Regions from separate parts of the Providencia sp. genome, predicted to be linked through region 1. Evidence: predicted binding sites of a transcription regulator. Region 1 holds the regulator's gene; the other holds the start of a gene.

Region 1 (9,993 bases):
TATCACGGGTGATTATTCTCGTGGTGCATCAGGCTTTTGGGTTGAAAACGGAGAAATCCAATATCCTGTCAGTGAAATTACAATCGCTGGTAATCTCAAGGATATGTGGGCAAATATGGTGACTATTGCCGACGATATTGAAACTCGCAGTAATATTCAATGTGGCTCGGTGTTACTTTCACAGATGAGTATTGCAGGGGAATAGATTCTCTTTGTTACTCTTCATAATATTTTTTAGCTAAAAAATTGCAATAAAAAAAGGCACTCATTGAGTGCCTGAAACATCTAGAAAACTTATTGGAGTTTCTTGGTTGAAACTTTTTTTATTAAGTCTTTTCTATTTTTATAAGCTCAAGGCTTTAGCGATGGAATTCACCAGCCGCTTCTGGCTGATAAATAATCTCTAATACTCTAACGCGAGTTGCAACACCATTTGGTAGTGCCCAACTAATTTCATCGTTAACGCGCAGACCTAACAGCGCTGCGCCGATTGGTGCCATCACTGATAGTTGCTCCGCACTATCTTTCAATGATGCTGGATAAACCAGCGTACGAGTACGTTCCTCATTACTAATTAGGTCAAGGAAACGGACGGTACTGTTCATTGTGACGACATCCGCAGGCATTTCCTGTGGGGTAACAATATCAGCACGGTCAAGTTCTTCATTCAGCGCATCTGCGACAGGCGTATCTGCATAAGCGGGTTGTTCCATTAGCGCATCTAAGCGTTCTGCATCTAAATCATTGATAATAATTGTTGGCTTTGTCATACCACACTCCAATAGAGACCTACAAAGCAAACACCCCCCACCCAAAAGGTAGGGGGTGTCGCTATAAATTAAGTTGTTTAAAATATTAGGCGCTATAAGCTTTAAAGGGAAGAGATCATGATCACGATCTCAGGCCTGTACCTGTAAAATCACGCATATTGATAAATTCATTAGTCATTTTTTGATTCAATTACTCTTCATCAAAACCACTATTGAATAGGTTAATTATTGCGGATAACGCCTGATCTTCATCTGGGCCGCTAACCTCTATATCAATTTTACTACCTTGTTCCGAGTCTAACATCAACATCGCAATAACGCTATCGGCCTCAGCCTCAATTTGGCTATTATTACGCAAAATAACCCTTGAGTTAAATTGTTTAACCAAATCATAAAGTAACATAGCAGGTCTTGCATGCATACCGAGCCGGTTTTTGAGCGTTATTGTCGCTTTTACGGTCATTACTTGCGTTTTTCTAGTGTTCTATGACGTGACTGGACGTTTTTACCTCTAGAGCGAAAGTAATCTGCTAACTGCTCTGCAACATAGACGGAGCGATGTTTTCCTCCCGTACAACCGATAGCGACAGTTAAATAGCTACGATTATTCGTTTCTAACATTGGTAGCCATAACTCGAGGTAACTGCGTGTTTGGTAAATAAAATTATGGACTTCAGTGTGCCTATCTAAGAAGGCCGCAACGGGGCGATCTAAACCAGTCATTGGGCGTAGTTTCGGGTCCCAATGTGGATTGGGCAAAAATCGTACATCAAAAACATAATCTGCATCAATCGGTATACCATGTTTGAAACCAAATGATTCAAACACCATGGTGAGCTCTCGTTCACGTTTGCCCATTAAACGCGTTCTAAGCATCTCAGCGAGTTCATGAACTGACATCTCTGAGGTATCAATGACCAAATCAGCTCTTGAGCGTAGCGGTTCTAGTAGCTCATTTTCTTCATCAATCGCACTTTCGAGTGATAAATTTTTGCTTGAAAGAGGATGTAATCGACGGGTATCACTATAACGGCGAATAAGCGTGTTACGATCAGCATCCAGAAACAATAGCTGTGGAGAGAAGGTTGGTGGTAATTTATCAATCGCTTCTTCGAAAATCTCTGGGTTATCAGGCATATTACGCACGTCAATGCTCACCGCCGCTGAAATATTACGTTCAGCGAGTGAATTAGCCAGTTCCGGTAGTAATACAACCGGTAGGTTATCCACACAGTAGAAACCCATATCTTCCAGCGCACGTAAGGCCACGGATTTTCCCGAACCGGAACGGCCGCTGACAATCATCAGCACCATGAGTACACTCCCTTCTGTTTCTTGATGAACTGTTTTTTTGATGATCGATAATTTAATGATCTATCCGCTTAATGATCATACGTTATTGAGTAAATTTAACTATTTAATCTATCGTCGTATCGACTCTTTTTTAACAGTATAAACCATAATAATTTCATTACGATATTACGATATCACGATAAGGCGTAAACTTATAACTTACTCAGTAATTATACTATACAGCTCATTATCACTTTGTGCAGAGCGCAAGCGTTTACACAGGGTTTTATCTGCAAGCTTTTTAGCGATAAGCGACAGTGTATGTAAATGTGTTTTACACTGATCTGATGGAACAAGTAATGCGAAAAGTAGATCAACGGGCTGATTATCAATCGCATCAAAAGCGATAGGCTCTTCTAAATGTAAAAAGACGCCAACAGCGCGTGCATTTTCACTTTCATTCAGTTTGCCATGCGGAATGGCAATTCCGCCACCAATACCTGTAGTACCGACTTTTTCTCTGGTTAATAATGCTTCAAATACCGTGTTTTCCGGTAATCCCAACTCAGCGGCAGCCAATTCGCTAATAATTTCTAATGCTCTTTTCTTACTTGTACACACTAAGTTATTACGTGTGCAGGCTGATGATAAAACAACGCTTAATTGGATTTCTATATCACTATTCATTTTATTATTCACTTAGGACTACAAAACCAGATGGTGTATACCACCATCTGGTTTGGAACATTCATCGGCTAGACCGTAACAATGGCCTAGACCCTATCAATGTATTAGTGTTGTCTCAGTTTTTCTTTGTGTTTAGTTAATTGGCGTGACAGTTTGTCAACCAGTAAGTCAATTGCTGCATACATGTCGTTTTCTTCCGCTGATGCATGAAGCTCGGCACCATTAACTTGCAGGGTCGCTTCAGCAATTTGCTGAACTTTTTCAACTTTCAGGACGACTTGAATATTGTTAATACGATCAAACAATTGCTCTAGTTTTTTGAGTTTTTTCTCAACAATTTCGCGCAATGCTGGGGTCAGTTCAATATTGTGTCCAGTAATCTGAAATTCCATACAACCTTCCTTATTTTATCAATTAAACCAGTTGTTTACGCTGATTTGACGGCGGAATAGATAACGATTCACGATACTTAGCAACAGTACGACGAGCAACTTGAATACCTTGTTCGGCAAGCATACTCGTCAATTTACTATCGCTCAATGGTTTTGCTGGATTTTCAGCAGCAACCAGTTTTTTCACCAAAGCTCGAATTGCCGTTGAGGAAGCTTCTCCTCCGGTGTCCGTGCTTACGTGGCTGGAGAAAAAATACTTCAACTCAAAAATACCTCTAGGACTATGGAGATACTTTTGAGTTGTTACTCTTGAGATTGTTGATTCATGCATGTCTACCTGATAAGCAATGTCTGCCAATATCATGGGTTTCATATATTCGTCACCGAGCTCAAAAAATTCTTGTTGTTGCTCAACAATACAGGTTGCTACTTTGAGTAGTGTCTCATGACGACTTTCAAGACTTTTTATCAACCATTTCGCATCTTGTAGATGACTGCGAATATACTGTGAGTCACCTTCACTTACATTATCATTTATTAATGAAGCATAGTGATGATTAATGCTTAGTTTAGGGATGCTATCTGTATTTAACTCAACTTGCCAGTGCCCATTATTTTTTTTCACCAGAACATCTGGAATGACGTATTCTGATTCTCCAGTATTGATGGATTGCCCAGGTTTTGGATTCAAGGTTAATATTAGGTCTATCGCAGTTTTGAGCGCATCTTCTTTTAGACGCGTCAATTTACTTAACTGGCGGAAATCGCGGTTTGCCAGTAACTCAATATGATTGCTAATAATCTGTTTGGCTTCTGATAATCCTTGAGTTTCTTTTGGGTAGAGCGAAAGCTGAATGAGTAGACACTCTTTCAAGTCTTGCGCTGCGACACCTAAAGGGTCGAAATGTTGAATGCGTTTTAGAACCGCAATAACTTCTTCTACGCTAATTTCAGGATTATCAATTCCTTCATGGATATCCGCTACCGTAGTGGTGAGATAGCCCGAATCATCAATGGAATCAATTATTGAAGTTGCAATTGCACGATCAGTATCAGTAAACGGTGTGAGTCCAGCTTGCCAGATGAGATAATCTTGTAATGTTTGAGTAGTTTCACCTTGATAAACGGGTAGTTCATCAAAGCTATAGTCACTGCTAGTGCCTGAAGGGGTTCCAGCGCTGTAGATTTCATCCCAATCTGCATCCAGCGGTAGCTCATCAGGCATATCATTTTTTTCTAATGCTTCTTTTGTATCTATTTCGCTGCTATCAGTGATGTGTTCTTGATTGTCATTCGGTGCGAGCTCATCTAATTCATCTTGTTCAAGCAAAGGATTCGTTTCAAGTGCTAGTTGAATTTCTTGTTGTAGCTCAAGTGTAGACAATTGTAACAGACGAATAGCCTGCTGCAATTGGGGGGTCATCGCGAGTTGTTGACTGACTCTGAGCTGCAAACTTTGCTTCATGAATGTGTTCTGCTCTCCGTTTTAATTTCAATCGTTTTAACATTTAGCTGATTTCTATCTTAGCAAAATCCTATCGTAAGATAAGCTTTAACTCTTTATAACCGGAAACCTTCACCTAAATATACGCGCTTAACTTGTTCATTTTCAAGGATCATTGCCGGTGTACCATGGGCAATTAAGTGGCCTTGACTGACAATATAAGCTCTTTCACACACATCAAGAGTTTCACGGACATTATGGTCAGTTATCAAAACACCAAGGCCATAGTCACGTAAATGTTGGATTATTTTCTTGATATCTAATACTGAAATAGGGTCAACACCAGCAAAAGGTTCATCCAATAGAATAAATTTCGGATTAGCTGCGAGTGCGCGGGCAATTTCTACTCGGCGACGTTCACCGCCAGACAGTGATTGACCCATGCTGTCTCGAAGGTGAGTAATACTGAACTCTTCCATGAGCTCTTCAGCTCTTTCTTTACGCTGCTGTGTGTTTAGGTCATGGCGAATTTCTAATACTGCCATTAGGTTATCATAAACACTGAGGCGGCGGAAAATAGACGCTTCTTGAGGAAGATAGCCAATGCCGCGACGAGCACGTTCGTGCAGTGGCAGTAAGCTGATATCTTCACCATCTATTAAAATTTTACCAGCATCCCGCTGAACAATACCGACCACCATGTAAAAGGTGGTTGTTTTACCGGCACCGTTTGGTCCAAGTAGACCTACAATTTCGCCGGATTTAACCTCAAGGCTAACATCTTCAACAACCTTGCGCTTTTTATAGGATTTAGCCAGATTCTCTGCGGTTAGTGTTGCCATAACGATTATTTACTCTTAGTCGTATTTGCTGATGAACTTGCCGCTGCTGGGGCTTTCTCTTGTAATTGTGCCGGCAATATTACGGTTGTTACACGTTTGCCTTTATCACTGAATGCTTCCATTTGCTGCGTTGGGACGACGTAAGTGATTTTATCGCCTTTGATATTGCTATCTAACTGCTCAAGATAAGCGTTGCCTGTTAGGGTAACGAGTTGTTTATCAACTTCATATCGCGCTTTTGCTGCATGACCTTTAATTGGTTTGCCATCATCTTGTAATTGATAAAAAGTGACAGGAGTACCGAAGGCTTCAATCACAATTTTATCAGAGTCACTGCTTGGACGAGTGACGACAACTTTATTGGCTTTTATGTCGATAGAACCTTGCTTGATCACAACGTCATCAGTGAAAGTCGTGATGTTTTTTTCTAGATCAAGGGATTGCTTGACCGAATTAATCGTCATTGGCTGCTGAGTGTCACTTTTAAGCGCCATAGCGGGTAGGCTAAGAGCCAAAATTGCACTGGCAATAGCTCCTTGAATAAAATACTGCTTAGTGGCTTGTTTCATTTTGTTGCTCTTCTGGTTGTAACACATAATGAGTTTTCACATCTTCGATTAATTCTGCAGTTTTGGTACGAAGATTTCCCTTCATTTTTAAACCGGTAGAATTGAGTCCTTGTCCAATAATGGTGACTTTATCGTCAGATGAAACGTCTTGTGTTGTCAAATTGACAACTGCACTTTCAGTTGTAATTCGTTGTAACTGTGATTCTTTCGTTAAGCTATTGACCTGAACATCACTATAAAGATAGAGCACATTATCTTTGGTTAAACGTGCTTTGAATGAGCTAATTGTCCACGTTGGTATGCCTGCGTCATTATAGGTTGTCAACACAGGCTTGGAAAACCATGTAATTTTGCTTTCTGTGTAGTTGTCAATTTTATCAGCGACAAGTTTATAAGATAAATCACCGGTCGGATTATAGACGAAAGTGACTGAATCATCAGTCTGATAATTAGGTTGACCATCATTTATTACACTACCTGTCATGTTTACCGCGTCGTTACCGGATAAATTCCAACCGATAAGCCCAAGGACAATCAGCGATAGAATAATAATTAACCACTTCTTCGAATTGCTCATAAATGATATCTATTCTTTAAATCGATAAGCCTTTAGCTTCTTCCAATTTATTTTGTGAAAGAAGAATGAGGTCACATAGTTCTCGAACGGCCCCTTTACCACCACTAATTTGAGTGACATAGTCAGCTTTAGGTAGTAATAACGGATGAGCATCTGCTACAGCGACGGATAGACCGACTTTTGCCATTACAGGCCAATCAATCAAGTCATCACCAATGTAGGCTATTTCTTCTTGAGTTAATTGTAGTGTATCTAACAGTTCGTGATACGCCAAAAGCTTATCGCTCTGTCCTTGGTAAAGATATGTAATACCCAATGTTTTGGCTCTATCTTCAAGAAGTTTAGCTTGTCTACCAGTAATAATAGCAACTTCAATCCCAGAGGTTAGCAAACAGCGAATACCATAGCCATCGCGTACATTGAATGCCTTGAGCTCTTCACCGTTATTACCCATATAAATCAAGCCGTCAGACATTACGCCATCAACGTCACAAATAAGCAGTTTAATTTTTGCTGCTTTTTCTATCACTACATTAGCGATAGGGCCGTAGCAGGTGTCTTTCATTATTCTTCCCTTTTAATACTCGTCATACTTTGCATTACAGCGTTGTTGGTTTCATTCAGCTACCCAAGTCGCATACTTTTGTATGCTTCTTGGGATATCTTTGCTTGCCGCCTAGCTGTAACACAAATTATTTAGAGTATATGGCTAATTTTTGCATTACAGCGTTGTTGGCTGCACTCAGTTATCATGAATAGAGCAATACAATAAATATTTATATTAGGCTTAATGTCATTATGCTAATTACACAACTCCAGCTTGGAGTAGGTCATGCATATGCAGTACACCGACCAATTTATTGTTTTCAGCAACCAATAAAGAGGTAACATGTTTGGATTGCATCAGATTTAGCGCTTCAACGGCTAGCATGCTGGGGGCGATTTTAATACCACCTGGGGTCATCAAGTCAGCAATTTTAGCATTATTTAGGTCAACGCCCATATCAAAGATACGGCGTAAATCTCCATCAGTAAAAATGCCTTCAATATTCATATTGTCATCGCAAATAACCGTCATACCTAATTTTTTACGCGTAATTTCAACGAGTGCTTCGCGTAGAGTTGCTGTTTTTGCAATGTAAGGTATATCTTCACCCGTGCTCATTAAATCACGAACGAGAAGTAAAAGTTTGCGTCCGAGTGCGCCACCCGGATGAGAAAGCGCGAAATCATCAGCCGTAAAACCACGAGCGGTGAGTAAGGCTATCGCTAAAGCATCACCCATGACGAGTGTCGCAGTGGTGCTTGTCGTTGGTGCCAATCCGAGTGGACAAGCCTCTTGTAACACCTTAATGCACAGGTGAACATCTGCATATTTACCCATATTACTTTCAGGGTTATTGGTCATGCAAATCAAGGGAACTTTAATACGTTTTAAGACTGGCAGTAAGGCCAGAATTTCACCAGACTCGCCGGAGTTAGATATCGCTAATACAATATCTTTATTTGTTATCATGCCGAGATCGCCATGGCTCGCCTCTCCCGGATGAACAAAAAATGACGGTGTTCCTGTACTGGCAAATGTTGCTGCAATTTTTCTACCTATGTGTCCCGATTTCCCCATTCCCATAACAACAACTTTTCCTTGGCAGGCAAATATTTGCTGACAAGCACGGTCAAAATCATTATTGATATATTGTTCGAGGTTGTTAAGGCCTTCGCGTTCGATATGGAGAACATCTTTACCTACTTGCTGAAAATCGAAGTTTGACATTTCTAGTTCCATGGGTAGCTTTTTAATTAATCGGATGAGCAAAATAGGATTGTATAACGAATACTTAGTATCAGTAAGTATTTTGTCTGCTAAGCTATCTTTAATGATATTTTCGAGCTTAAACGTTATTTTATTGTGAGTTAAAGAGGCTGTTAATCAGATAAATGTTATTTTATTAGCACCTAGAACCAAAAATCCTTTGATAAATTCGCGTATTCTCAATAAATAACCAAATAAGTGACAATAAACGCTATCTGTTGTTTTTACTTATAAATATAAGTTGATAATGAAGGTGTTTAACGGTTCTTTGTCTCTTTCATTTATATAAAATACGGTTGTAATATTAAAAAGTATATTCCAAACGTTATAATACGGTACGAGAAATCAAGATAATATATAAAACCTAGTTAAAACGACTAGGATATAAACGAACATCAACTATAAGTTAAATTTAGGCGTGATATTAGACGATTTTCGGTTTGTTTTTCTGTAAGATTCAAACTTACGAAAGATAAAATTAAACGCGATACGACGAGTTATCAGATAAATGCAAGCACAAACAGACAACTTAATTGAAGTACGAGATATGTCGTTTACTCGTGGTAATAGGCAAATATTTGAAAATATTAACCTATCGGTACCGCGTGGTAAAATTACGGCAATCATGGGGCCATCAGGAATTGGCAAAACCACATTGCTGCGTCTTATAGGTGGCCAGCTGCGTCCAAGCAAGGGCGAAATATGGTTTGATGGCGATAACATTCCTGCGCTATCACGCTCGAAGCTTTATCAGTCACGTAGAAAAATGAGCATGCTTTTTCAATCAGGCGCACTTTTTACGGATATGGATGTATTTAATAATGTCGCTTTTCCATTGCGTGAGCATACTGATTTACCGGAATCATTGATTCACACAACCGTAATGATGAAATTAGAAGCCGTGGGTTTACGTGGCGCAGCAAAACTGATGCCTTCTGAATTATCAGGTGGGATGGCGCGTCGTGCGGCTCTAGCGAGAGCTATCGCACTCGACCCTGATTTGATCATGTTCGATGAGCCATTTGTTGGACAAGACCCAATTACGATGGGCATTTTAGTTAAACTTATCGATGAATTAAACCAAGCTTTAGGTGTGACCTGTGTTGTCGTTTCCCATGATGTTCCTGAGGTACTGAGTATTGCTGATGAAGCCTATATTGTGGCCCAGCAACACGTTATTGCGAAGGGGACTGGGGATGAGTTACGTAATAACCAAGATCCTCGAGTGAGGCAATTCTTGGATGGTATCGCAGATGGTCCTGTTCCATTCCGTTTTCCCGCCAATGATTATCTGGCTGATTTATTAGGGTAAAATAAAATGATAATAAAGGCGATTGCTGCCTTCGGACATCGATGGATTGATATTTTTTCAGCTTTTGGCCGAGCTGGTTATATGTTATTCCGTTCACTGTTTGGCAAGCCTGAGATAAAAAAACAGTGGCCGTTGTTGATGAAGCAACTCTATGCTGTCGGCGTACAATCTTTGTTGATTATCGCTGTTTCTGGATTGTTTATCGGCATGGTTTTAGGCCTACAAGGCTACTTGGTGCTCACAACATTTAGCGCAGAAGCGAGCCTTGGTATGATGGTAGCGTTATCGCTATTA
Region 2 (9,993 bases), on a different contig from region 1:
CGGAAGGTGCTGAACACCTAGCGCAAAATAAAGATATAGAAACAATGATTACGCGAAAATTAGCAAAAGCTCGCGATATGCAACAAGGCGTCAATTTAACTGAAGACATTGAAATGGCAGTTAGCCGCTTCAAAGCACTACTGCGCCATAAAATGGTTTTAAAACAGTTAAATGAAGAACAAACTCGTCAAATTGCAACGATCATCAATGATGCAGTTAAACAAATTGAAGAAGTAAATACATTACTCACTGACAATGACGACGAATAGTCAAACCGTCACCATTCTCTACTTCTGTAAAACTTCAGCTCTGTGCTCAATCATCAGCACAGAGCTGTTCTTATTTTTGCTCATCCTCTGTTCCGACATCTCTATTACTTAAAAAACCTTCTTTTATACTTCAATTTCAATCTACTAAATATAAAATTGCATTCCTTTTAGAAGTTACTTAATCCAAATTCTGTTTGAAAAAATCGAACGAATATCATTTATGGTGTATATTTTATTGATATTCTTTCATTTAGGAGGTGCACCATGCTAAATATTAATCGCGAGCAAATGTCAAAACTCGCCTCAGAAGAACTCAAAAAACAACGGAATTTACTGATCGTACTTGCTGTATTGCTTTTTGTTGGCGGTATTTTTTGCCTGATCAATCCAATGATCTCAGGTATTGCCGTGAGCGCTATTCTTGGTATTTTATTTATTATGAGTGGCTTAGCGATCCTCGTCAGCACTTTCAGTTCTAGCTTATATTCAGGCTGGTCGAAAATATTCAGTTTCGTCATTGGGGTGGCTTACTGTACTTTGGGCTATTCTTTTATTAAAGACCCGATTCAAAGTTTAGTTCTACTTGCCATTTTTGTTTCTGTCCTGTTTATTATTGGTGGTGTGGTCAGATTATATGTTGGATTTCAACAAATTAAGACATCCAGTGGCTGGGTACAAATTCTCATCGGTATCTTAGACTTCGTGATTGCATTCCTGTTAATTGGCAATGGCCCGCTAACATCAATCACCTTATTAACGACCTTAATTGGTATTGAAATGTTATTCAGTGCTTTTAGCTTATTTACGCTGTTGAGCATTCTCAAAAAGAACCAATCTTAATATTCAAAAAAGGATGCTATTGTTAGTCGCATCCTTTTATTTTTTTATTCGCTTATTCACTTTCAAAAGCGCCCATATTTAATCTTTTCACTACCACTTCATGACACTCAATTCAATATAGTTGGCTTTTTTTCACCATTTTGGTGCACCCCTGAGATTGATCGCACCAATACTGTGCAATCGTTCACCTTTACCAACGCTAATACTTATTATTTCAGCCTAACGATCAGTATTTATTATACTTTATAAAGTTGGCACGATTTTCGCTTATATTAATTGCAGAATTGCAGAGTAATAAAAACTGACACTGCAAAGCCAGACAACCAACAAATACATCAACCCAATATTGTCATTTGTTGATTAGACCCGACCAGGAGAGCCGAGAATGTCCGCTGAACATATTTTATCGTTAATTGAAGAGCACAATGTAAGATTTATTGATTTGCGTTTTACCGACACTAAAGGTAAAGAGCAACACATCACTATCCCTGCTCATCAAGTTGACGAAGACTTCTTTGAAGAAGGCCAAATGTTTGATGGCTCATCATTCGGTGGTTGGAAAGGAATCAATGAATCTGACATGGTATTGATGCCAGATCCGTCAACGGCAATGATCGACCCATTCTTTGCTGATATCACCTTAATTATTCGTTGTGATATTTTAGAGCCAGGCACCATGCAAGGCTACGGCCGTGACCCGCGTTCAATTTCAAAACGTGCTGAAGATTTCCTACGTTCTAGCGGTATCGCTGATGTTGTTCTATTCGGACCAGAACCAGAGTTTTTCGTCTTTGATGATATTCGCTTTGGTAACAGCATGCATAGCAGCTACTACCACATCGATGATATCGAAGGTGCATGGAATACAGGAACTAAATACGAAGGCGGCAACAAAGGCCATCGTCCTTCAGTAAAAGGTGGGTATTTCCCAGTTCCTCCAGTAGATTCATCACAAGACCTACGCTCTGCAATGTGTACTACTATGGAAGATTTGGGCTTGGTAGTTGAAGCTCATCACCATGAAGTTGCAACAGCAGGCCAAAATGAAATCGCAACCCGCTTTAATACAATGACGAAAAAAGCGGATGAAACCCAAGTTTATAAATATGTCGTGCACAACGTTGCACACGCCTTTGGTAAAACGGCAACCTTTATGCCAAAACCATTAGTTGGCGACAACGGTTCTGGTATGCACTGCCATATGTCCCTATCTAAAGATGGTGTTAACCTATTCGCAGGGGACAAATACGGCGGTTTATCTGAAATGGCGCTGTACTATATTGGTGGCATCATCAAGCATGCGCGCGCATTAAACGCATTCACTAACCCAACGACTAACTCATATAAACGTTTAGTCCCAGGCTTTGAAGCACCTGTCATGCTGGCATACTCTGCCCGCAACCGCTCAGCATCTATTCGTATTCCAGTGGTTGCCAGCACTAAAGCACGTCGTATTGAAGTTCGTTTCCCAGACCCTGCGGCTAACCCATATTTAGCGTTCGCAGCACAGTTAATGGCCGGCCTTGATGGCATCATCAATAAGATCCACCCAGGCGATGCGATGGACAAAAACCTGTATGACTTACCACCGGAAGAAGCAAAAGAAATCCCAACAGTGGCAGGTTCATTAGAGGAAGCACTGGCTGAATTGGATAAAAACCGTGAGTTCTTAACTCGTGGTGGTGTATTTACCGACGATGCTATCGATGGCTATATTGAATTACTGCGTAGCGACATCCAACGTGTTCGCATGACGCCACACCCACTCGAATTTGAAATGTACTACAGTGTGTAACACGCCGTTCCACTGCTAGTCTTTGTTGCCGTGAAGCACTTGCCCCATCTATGATGGGGCCTTTTCTCTCTAAATAATAACGGTAACAAAACTAAATTATCGACGTTAAATTGCGGTGTTACTCAGCAAATCAGGTATAATGCACCAAAATAGTGCAGATTAGTGCAGGAGTAGAACCGTATGAAAACCGAACATTTGCCCGCGCCGGAACATATTCTCGATTCACTGCTTAATAGTGTGCTGATACTGGATTATGATTTGGTTATTCACTATGCCAATCATGCCGCATTACAGATCTTAACCCAGAGCCAGCGCAAACTTTATGGTACCCCCTTTCCGCTATTATTCAGCTACTGTTCATTGAATGATGAACTGATGCTAAATAGCTTAAAAGAAGGCCATAGCTTTACTGAAAATGAAATCACATTGGTATTTAATAACCACTCCCATGTGATGTCTCTCAGTGCACAACCTTTTTCTGAACAATTCATTTTAGTTGAACTGTCACTACTCGATAGCCAACGACGCCTTAGCCAAGAAGTTGCCCAAAATGTGCAACAGCTTGCCGCTCGAGAACTTATCCGTGGTCTTGCCCATGAAATAAAAAATCCACTTGGGGGATTACGCGGCGCCGCTCAACTATTATCTAAAGCGCTACCAGACCCTAAACTTAACGAATACACTCAAGTCATTATCGAGCAGGCCGACCGCTTAAGAGCATTAGTCGATAGACTACTTGGCCCACAATATCCAGGTCCGAAAACTCAGCAAAGTATTCACCACATTGTTGAAAATGTGACACGTTTAGTCGCTTTAGAAAAACCGGATGATGTGACGCTAATTCGTGACTATGACCCGAGTTTACCCGACCTAGAACACTACCCTGACCAAATTGAGCAAGTGCTGTTAAATATCACTCGTAATGCATTACAAGCACTTGAGAAAACAGGGGGAACCATCACTTTGCGTACTCGCACCGCATTTCAAGTAATGTTGCAGGGTGAGCGTTATCGATTAGCCGCACGTATTGATATTGAAGATAACGGCTCCGGTATTCCGTTATCTATTCAAGATACCTTATTTTATCCCATGGTCAGTGGGCGACCAGATGGCACAGGTTTAGGACTCTCTATCGCACGCAGTTTAGTTGACCAACACTTGGGCAAAATTGAGTTTACCAGTTGGCCGGGACACACCGAGTTTTCTATTTATCTACCAATCAAAAAATAGGGGATAACCCATGCAACAGGGAAAAATTTGGGTCGTTGATGACGACAGTTCTATTCGCTGGGTATTAGAGCGTGCGTTAAGTAGCGCTGATTTTGATTGTACCTGCTTTGATAGCGCCAATGCCGTACTTACCGCATTAGAAACTGACCTCCCTGATGTGTTGCTATCTGATATTCGCATGCCAGGTACTGATGGTCTAGAACTACTCAATCAACTAAAGCAATCTCATCCCCTGCTACCGATTATAATTATGACGGCACACTCTGACCTTGATGCTGCGGTCAGTGCTTATCAATCAGGGGCATTTGATTATCTACCCAAACCGTTTGATATTGATGAAACCGTCGCCTTAGTGGAACGTGCGTTAAATCATAGCCGCGAGCAAAATCATACCAATCGAGATACTAAACAAAAAGCACCGATTGTCTCTTCCACCATGATAGGTGAAGCCCCTGCTATGCAGGAGGTATATCGTATTATCGGTCGTTTATCTCGCTCATCAATTAGTGTGCTTATTAATGGTGAATCGGGAACTGGTAAAGAATTAGTGGCTCATGCGCTACACCAACACAGCCCACGAGTGAACGAACCGTTTATTGCACTCAATATGGCCGCAATTCCCAAAGACTTAATTGAGTCAGAACTTTTTGGTCATGAAAAAGGCGCTTTTACTGGTGCGACACAAGTTAGACAGGGGCGCTTTGAACAAGCCAATCGGGGCTCTTTATTTTTAGATGAAATTGGTGATATGCCCCTTGATGTTCAAACCCGATTGCTCCGAGTGCTCGCTGAAGGACAGTTTTACCGTATTGGCGGTTATACTCCGGTCAAAGTAGATGTCCGTATTATTGCCGCCACTCACCAAGATTTAGAAAAACGTGTCAAAGAAGGTTTATTTCGCGAAGACCTTTTTCATCGATTAAATGTTATTCGGGTGCAATTACCTCCATTACGAGAGCGTCTTGAAGATATTCCGCGTCTTGCTCACTTTTTTTTGCAAAATACCGCAAAAGAATTGGGTGTTGAAAGTAAAGTACTCCATCCTGATAGTGAAAAAATTCTTCAACGCTATTATTGGTCAGGTAACGTTCGCCAATTAGAAAATGTTTGCCGCTGGTTAACAGTGATGGCGGCAAGCCAAGAGATTTTACCCCAAGATTTACCGGATGATTTATCTGATGAATCACATCCTAAAGCGCATAAATCTGACAATCAGACTCAACACTTAGTACAAACACAACCCGCCTTATCACGAACGCTTAGTAATGACGGGGCTTGGTTTGAGCAATTAGCCCAATGGACAGATAATGCGTTAATTGAAGGCAAAGAAGATTTACTCGCTCAAGCTCTTCCTTTATTGGAGCACACGATGCTAAATTGCGCGCTCAAATACACCAATGGTCATAAACAAGAAGCCGCACGTTTATTGGGTTGGGGTCGGAATACGTTAACACGTAAATTAAAAGAGTTAGGTATAGAGTAATTTTCTCGTCGATAAATGATAATTAGATTGGTGAATATAACCACCAATCTCTTATTTATATCATCGAAATAAGATCTAAGGCTAATCAATGGCTAAAGAAAACAACTAAATTATTAAAATTAAGACTAGATATTGATAGAGCCAAAAACAAAAAAACATTAAATTCTTCATAAATAGATTAGAACATAAAACGCTAAAATAATGAGTTTAACAATGTTCACACTATTTCTACGCTATAATGACAAAAAAAGAATATACATATTCGATATGTACTATAAAATAAAGAAACAACATGTGAATTTAAATTTCAAACAATCACCATATACGAGATAAATAAACACTTAAAATCACCCTACAATTATTAATAGTTTATTATCGTTATTTAACTTAAACAATTACCGCCCCGAAAAACCAAAATATAAATTATCATCTAACTCCTACTTAATTTTAACTCATAATGTGTTTAATAAAATTATAATGTAATTATTAAATTTAATTCTCTTATATTAAACCAATTTCCTCCTGACTTGTTTATTTATAAAAATAGACTCAAAATACACTCCAGTTGAGTAAGTGATTATTCGCACAACTCAATATAATTAAATAAAAACCTTTTTGGAGAGAATTGAATGAAAAAGAACTTACTTGCATCATTAATTGCTGCAACATCTATTTTTGCTGTTAGTAATGTATTTGCAGCGGATGGTACTATCGACTTTACAGGGGAAATCACAGATCAAGCTTGTGAATTAGCAGCAGGCTCAGATGCTTTAAAAGTTAACTTAGGTAAAGTATCCAAAAAAGCACTACCAACTGCGGGAAGTACTGCTGCGGCAACTAAATTCACAATTAAATTAATTAATTGCCCAAGTACCGTTACAGCAGCATCAGTGAAATTTGATGCTGACTCTTATTTAGGTGATGACTCTGTCATTAAAATAAAACAGGATACTGGTGCAGCTACAGGTGTAGGGATCCAGATTACTGATGACGTAAATACTGTCGTACCATTATTTACAGCGTCTAAGACTTATCCACTCAAAGAAAATGTAGAAAATAATTTAGATTTCAGAGCGCGTTATATTGCTAAGACAGATGCAGTCACTGTTGGTCCTGCTAATGGTTCTGCAACATTTACAATTAATTATAACTAAATAATTCATAAGGTTTAAATGGAATTAAACCTTATTTCATATATTTACTGGTGGTGATATGAAACACATTGTCTATTTTTTTATCTCTTTATTGATAGTTATCAATACAGCTCATGCAGGCGTGATCATTGGTGGAACACGTGTTATTTATAACGAAGGCAATAAAGATGTCAGTATTAGTGTTGAAAATCCAGATAAAATCCCTTATTTAATTCAATCGTGGATAGACGGAATTGATGAAAAAAAACAATCGGATTTCACCATAACACCTCCGTTATTTCGTCTCAATGCAGATAAAACTAATGCGCTTAGAATATTTCTAACTGAGAATAAATTACCTAAAGATAGAGAGTCATTATTCTGGCTAAACATAAAGACAATACCAGCCACTGAAAGAACTGAAAACTCGCTACAAATTGCCTTTAAAACACAAATGAAATTAATTTATCGACCAACATCAATAAAAGACGTTAATTTCGTTGAAGAACAAAAAAAATTAATTTGGTCTAAATCGGGAAATAAAATTATCGTTAAAAACCCGACACCCTATTACATGAATTTCCAAAGTATTACATTTAACGGTAAGAAAGCGATTGATATCTCCTATGCGGCTCCATTCTCTACTGCATCATTTGAAATTAATGATACAGCAAGTAATGGCACCGTTAAATGGGAAGTTATTAATGATTATGGTGCGGCATCAGATGCATCGGAAATTAAAATATAGTCTTTATAAACCTAGGCTTTTCTATGAAAACAAATAAAATATGTCTTAGCCTACTTTTATATTTAGGCTATACGGCACCCACTTACGCAGAAAACCTTCCACTTAATAATAAAATGGAAAGTAATACGTATTTTGATCCTGATTTTTTAGAGTTACCAAATAAAGACTCAGTTGATTTAAGCCAATTTGAAAACAATGAACAATTACCTGGAAATTACTACGTTGATATTTACATCAACACAAATTTAATTGGTGCAACAAATCTTAAATTTAATAAAGGTAACAATAACGAATTGACACCTTGTTTATCAATTGCTGATTTAAAAAGCTTTGATATTAAAATCGCTGATTATCCTGAACTACAAAATACTCAAAATGGCTGTGCCAATTTATCGGCGATTCCAGATGTAAAAAGTGTATTTGAATTTGATTCACAGCGCCTTTATTTAAGTGTTCCACAAATTGCATTAACAAAAAACCCAAGGGGTTATGTTGACTTAGCCGATATTGATAATGGTATTAATGCATTACTGCTTAATTATAGCTATAGCGGTTCAAAAAACTATGACCGTAAAAAAGGCGGAACTGATACAAACTCAAACTATGTCAATTTAAGACCGGGTTTAAATATCGGCGCATGGCGTTTACGTAACTACACTACATGGTCAAATAGTGATAACCAAACCAATAAATGGGATACCGTTTATACCTATGCCTCACGTGGAATAAACAGCATCAAAAGTCAGTTAACGTTAGGGGATAGTGTTTCACCCTCACAAGTATTTGACAGTGTGCCTTTTCGAGGTGCTCAACTGGCGACAGATGATGATATGTATCCAGAAAGTTTGCGCGGTTATGCCCCAGTAGTACGCGGAATTGCACGCAGTAACGCACAAATTACCATACGTCAAAATGGTTATACCATCTACCAAACCGATGTAGCCGCAGGTCCGTTTGAAATTAATGACTTGTATCCAACTGGGGGAAGTGGTGACTTACATGTCACAATAAAAGAGTCAAACGGCAGCGAACAGGTACAGATTGTTCCCTTTGCCTCACTTCCTGTTTTACAACGTGAAGGTTATTTGTCTTATAGCGCAACTGGTGGGCAATATCGCTCTTATGATAGCCATGTGGATAGGACTCATTTTGCCCAATTCACACTTATCTATGGTTTACCTTATGGCATTACGGCTTATGGTGGGAGCCAAGTCAGTGAAGATTATCAATCCTACTCTATCGGGACAGGACAAAACCTTGGCCGTTTTGGTGCAATATCTATTGATATTACTCATGCAGATTCTAAATTGCGTGAAGACCAGAAAGAAAGTGGGCAATCATACCGTTTTCGTTATAACAAAAATTTAAATGATATCGGCACTAACATCGCATTAGCGGGTTATCGTTATTCAACTAAAGGCTTCTATAGTTTATCCGAGGTGTTTGATGGTTTTCGAGATACTGACTACACCCCTGAAATTGAGCGTCGTCGTAATCGTGGAGAAATAACCTTAAGCCAAAACTTGGGTGAAAGTTTCGGTTCAATTTCAGTTGGTTATATCAATGAAGACTATTGGAACAGTGATAGAAAAACACAATCTGCCACGCTAGGTTATAACAATAGCTGGCAAGGTATTAGCTATAGTTTGAATTATACCTATAACAAAAACACGAATAATTATTCTTACTCATCGGACAGTAAAAATAAAAGTGAAGATGACCACCAGTTCGCATTTTCAGTCAACGTACCATTTACTGTATTCGACGATACTTTCTACTATAACTTCAATAGCAATAGTAGCAGCAACAATTCAAGCACAGGCAGCATGGGGGTATCCGCATCCCAATTGAACAATCGCTTAAACTGGAGCATGCAGCAAGGATTTACCAATAAAGACAGTGGCACATCAGGTAATATGAACGCCTCCTATAAAGGTCAATATGGTGAAATATCTGGAGGCAGTGGTTACAGCACAAATAGCTATAATCTTTATTATGGCGCAAACGGTAGCTTAGTCGCTCACTCAGGTGGATTGGTATTAGGCCAGCAACTTGGTGAAACCTCGGCTATTGTTGAGATTCCTAACGCTGGCGATGTCCCTATTATGAATCAAGCCGGTGTGGTGACCAATAATCAAGGCTATGCACTAGTACCGTATGTCAGTGCCTACCGTAAAAACACCATTGATATTGATACCTCTGCGCTACCAAATGACACTGAAATGGACTTAACCAGCCAAAGCGTTTCACCAAGCCGTGGCGCTATCGTGAAAGCAAACTTTGCCGCCAATGTGGGCTATCGTGCCATTATGGTGCTTACTTTCACTGACGGTAAACCGGTACCTTTTGGCGCACAAGCAATATTCAACGTTGAGAGTCAGTTAAATGGCATGGTCGGTAATGACGGTGAATTGTATTTATCTGGCTTAGCAGAAAATGGAAATTTTATTATTCAATATAATGATAAGCAGCGATGCCAAGTAAATTATAACTTA

What was found. Region 1 encodes sigma-54, which starts transcription at its own class of promoters, with help from an activator protein. Its sites were predicted from a motif close to GTTGGCACANNTTTCGCTNT; they were not measured.
Region 2: the regulator sigma-54 is predicted to act here: its motif matches at 1,360-1,379, upstream of glnA (glutamate--ammonia ligase).

The regions. Positions count from the first base shown of each region.
Region 1 covers NZ_JBQDNB010000039.1:21,871-31,863, reverse strand. The annotation lists gene pmbA (metalloprotease PmbA) at 1-205, shown strand, start outside; gene rnk (nucleoside diphosphate kinase regulator) at 360-770, opposite strand; gene npr (PTS phosphocarrier protein NPr) at 961-1,233, opposite strand; gene rapZ (RNase adapter RapZ) at 1,233-2,084, opposite strand; gene ptsN (PTS IIA-like nitrogen regulatory protein PtsN) at 2,283-2,750, opposite strand; gene hpf (ribosome hibernation promoting factor) at 2,855-3,142, opposite strand; gene rpoN (RNA polymerase factor sigma-54) at 3,165-4,607, opposite strand; gene lptB (LPS export ABC transporter ATP-binding protein) at 4,703-5,428, opposite strand; gene lptA (lipopolysaccharide ABC transporter substrate-binding protein LptA) at 5,434-5,997, opposite strand; gene lptC (LPS export ABC transporter periplasmic protein LptC) at 5,981-6,574, opposite strand; gene kdsC (3-deoxy-manno-octulosonate-8-phosphatase KdsC) at 6,591-7,139, opposite strand; gene kdsD (arabinose-5-phosphate isomerase KdsD) at 7,380-8,348, opposite strand; gene mlaF (phospholipid ABC transporter ATP-binding protein MlaF) at 8,896-9,699, shown strand; gene mlaE (lipid asymmetry maintenance ABC transporter permease subunit MlaE) at 9,706-9,993, shown strand, end outside.
Region 2 covers NZ_JBQDNB010000005.1:68,107-78,099, forward strand. The annotation lists gene ACTH6U_RS05975 (PadR family transcriptional regulator) at 1-269, shown strand, start outside; gene ACTH6U_RS05980 (HdeD family acid-resistance protein) at 534-1,109, shown strand; gene glnA (glutamate--ammonia ligase) at 1,495-2,904, shown strand; gene glnL (nitrogen regulation protein NR(II)) at 3,085-4,134, shown strand; gene glnG (nitrogen regulation protein NR(I)) at 4,145-5,617, shown strand; gene ACTH6U_RS06000 (fimbrial protein) at 6,247-6,771, shown strand; gene ACTH6U_RS06005 (fimbrial biogenesis chaperone) at 6,830-7,498, shown strand; gene ACTH6U_RS06010 (fimbria/pilus outer membrane usher protein) at 7,522-9,993, shown strand, end outside.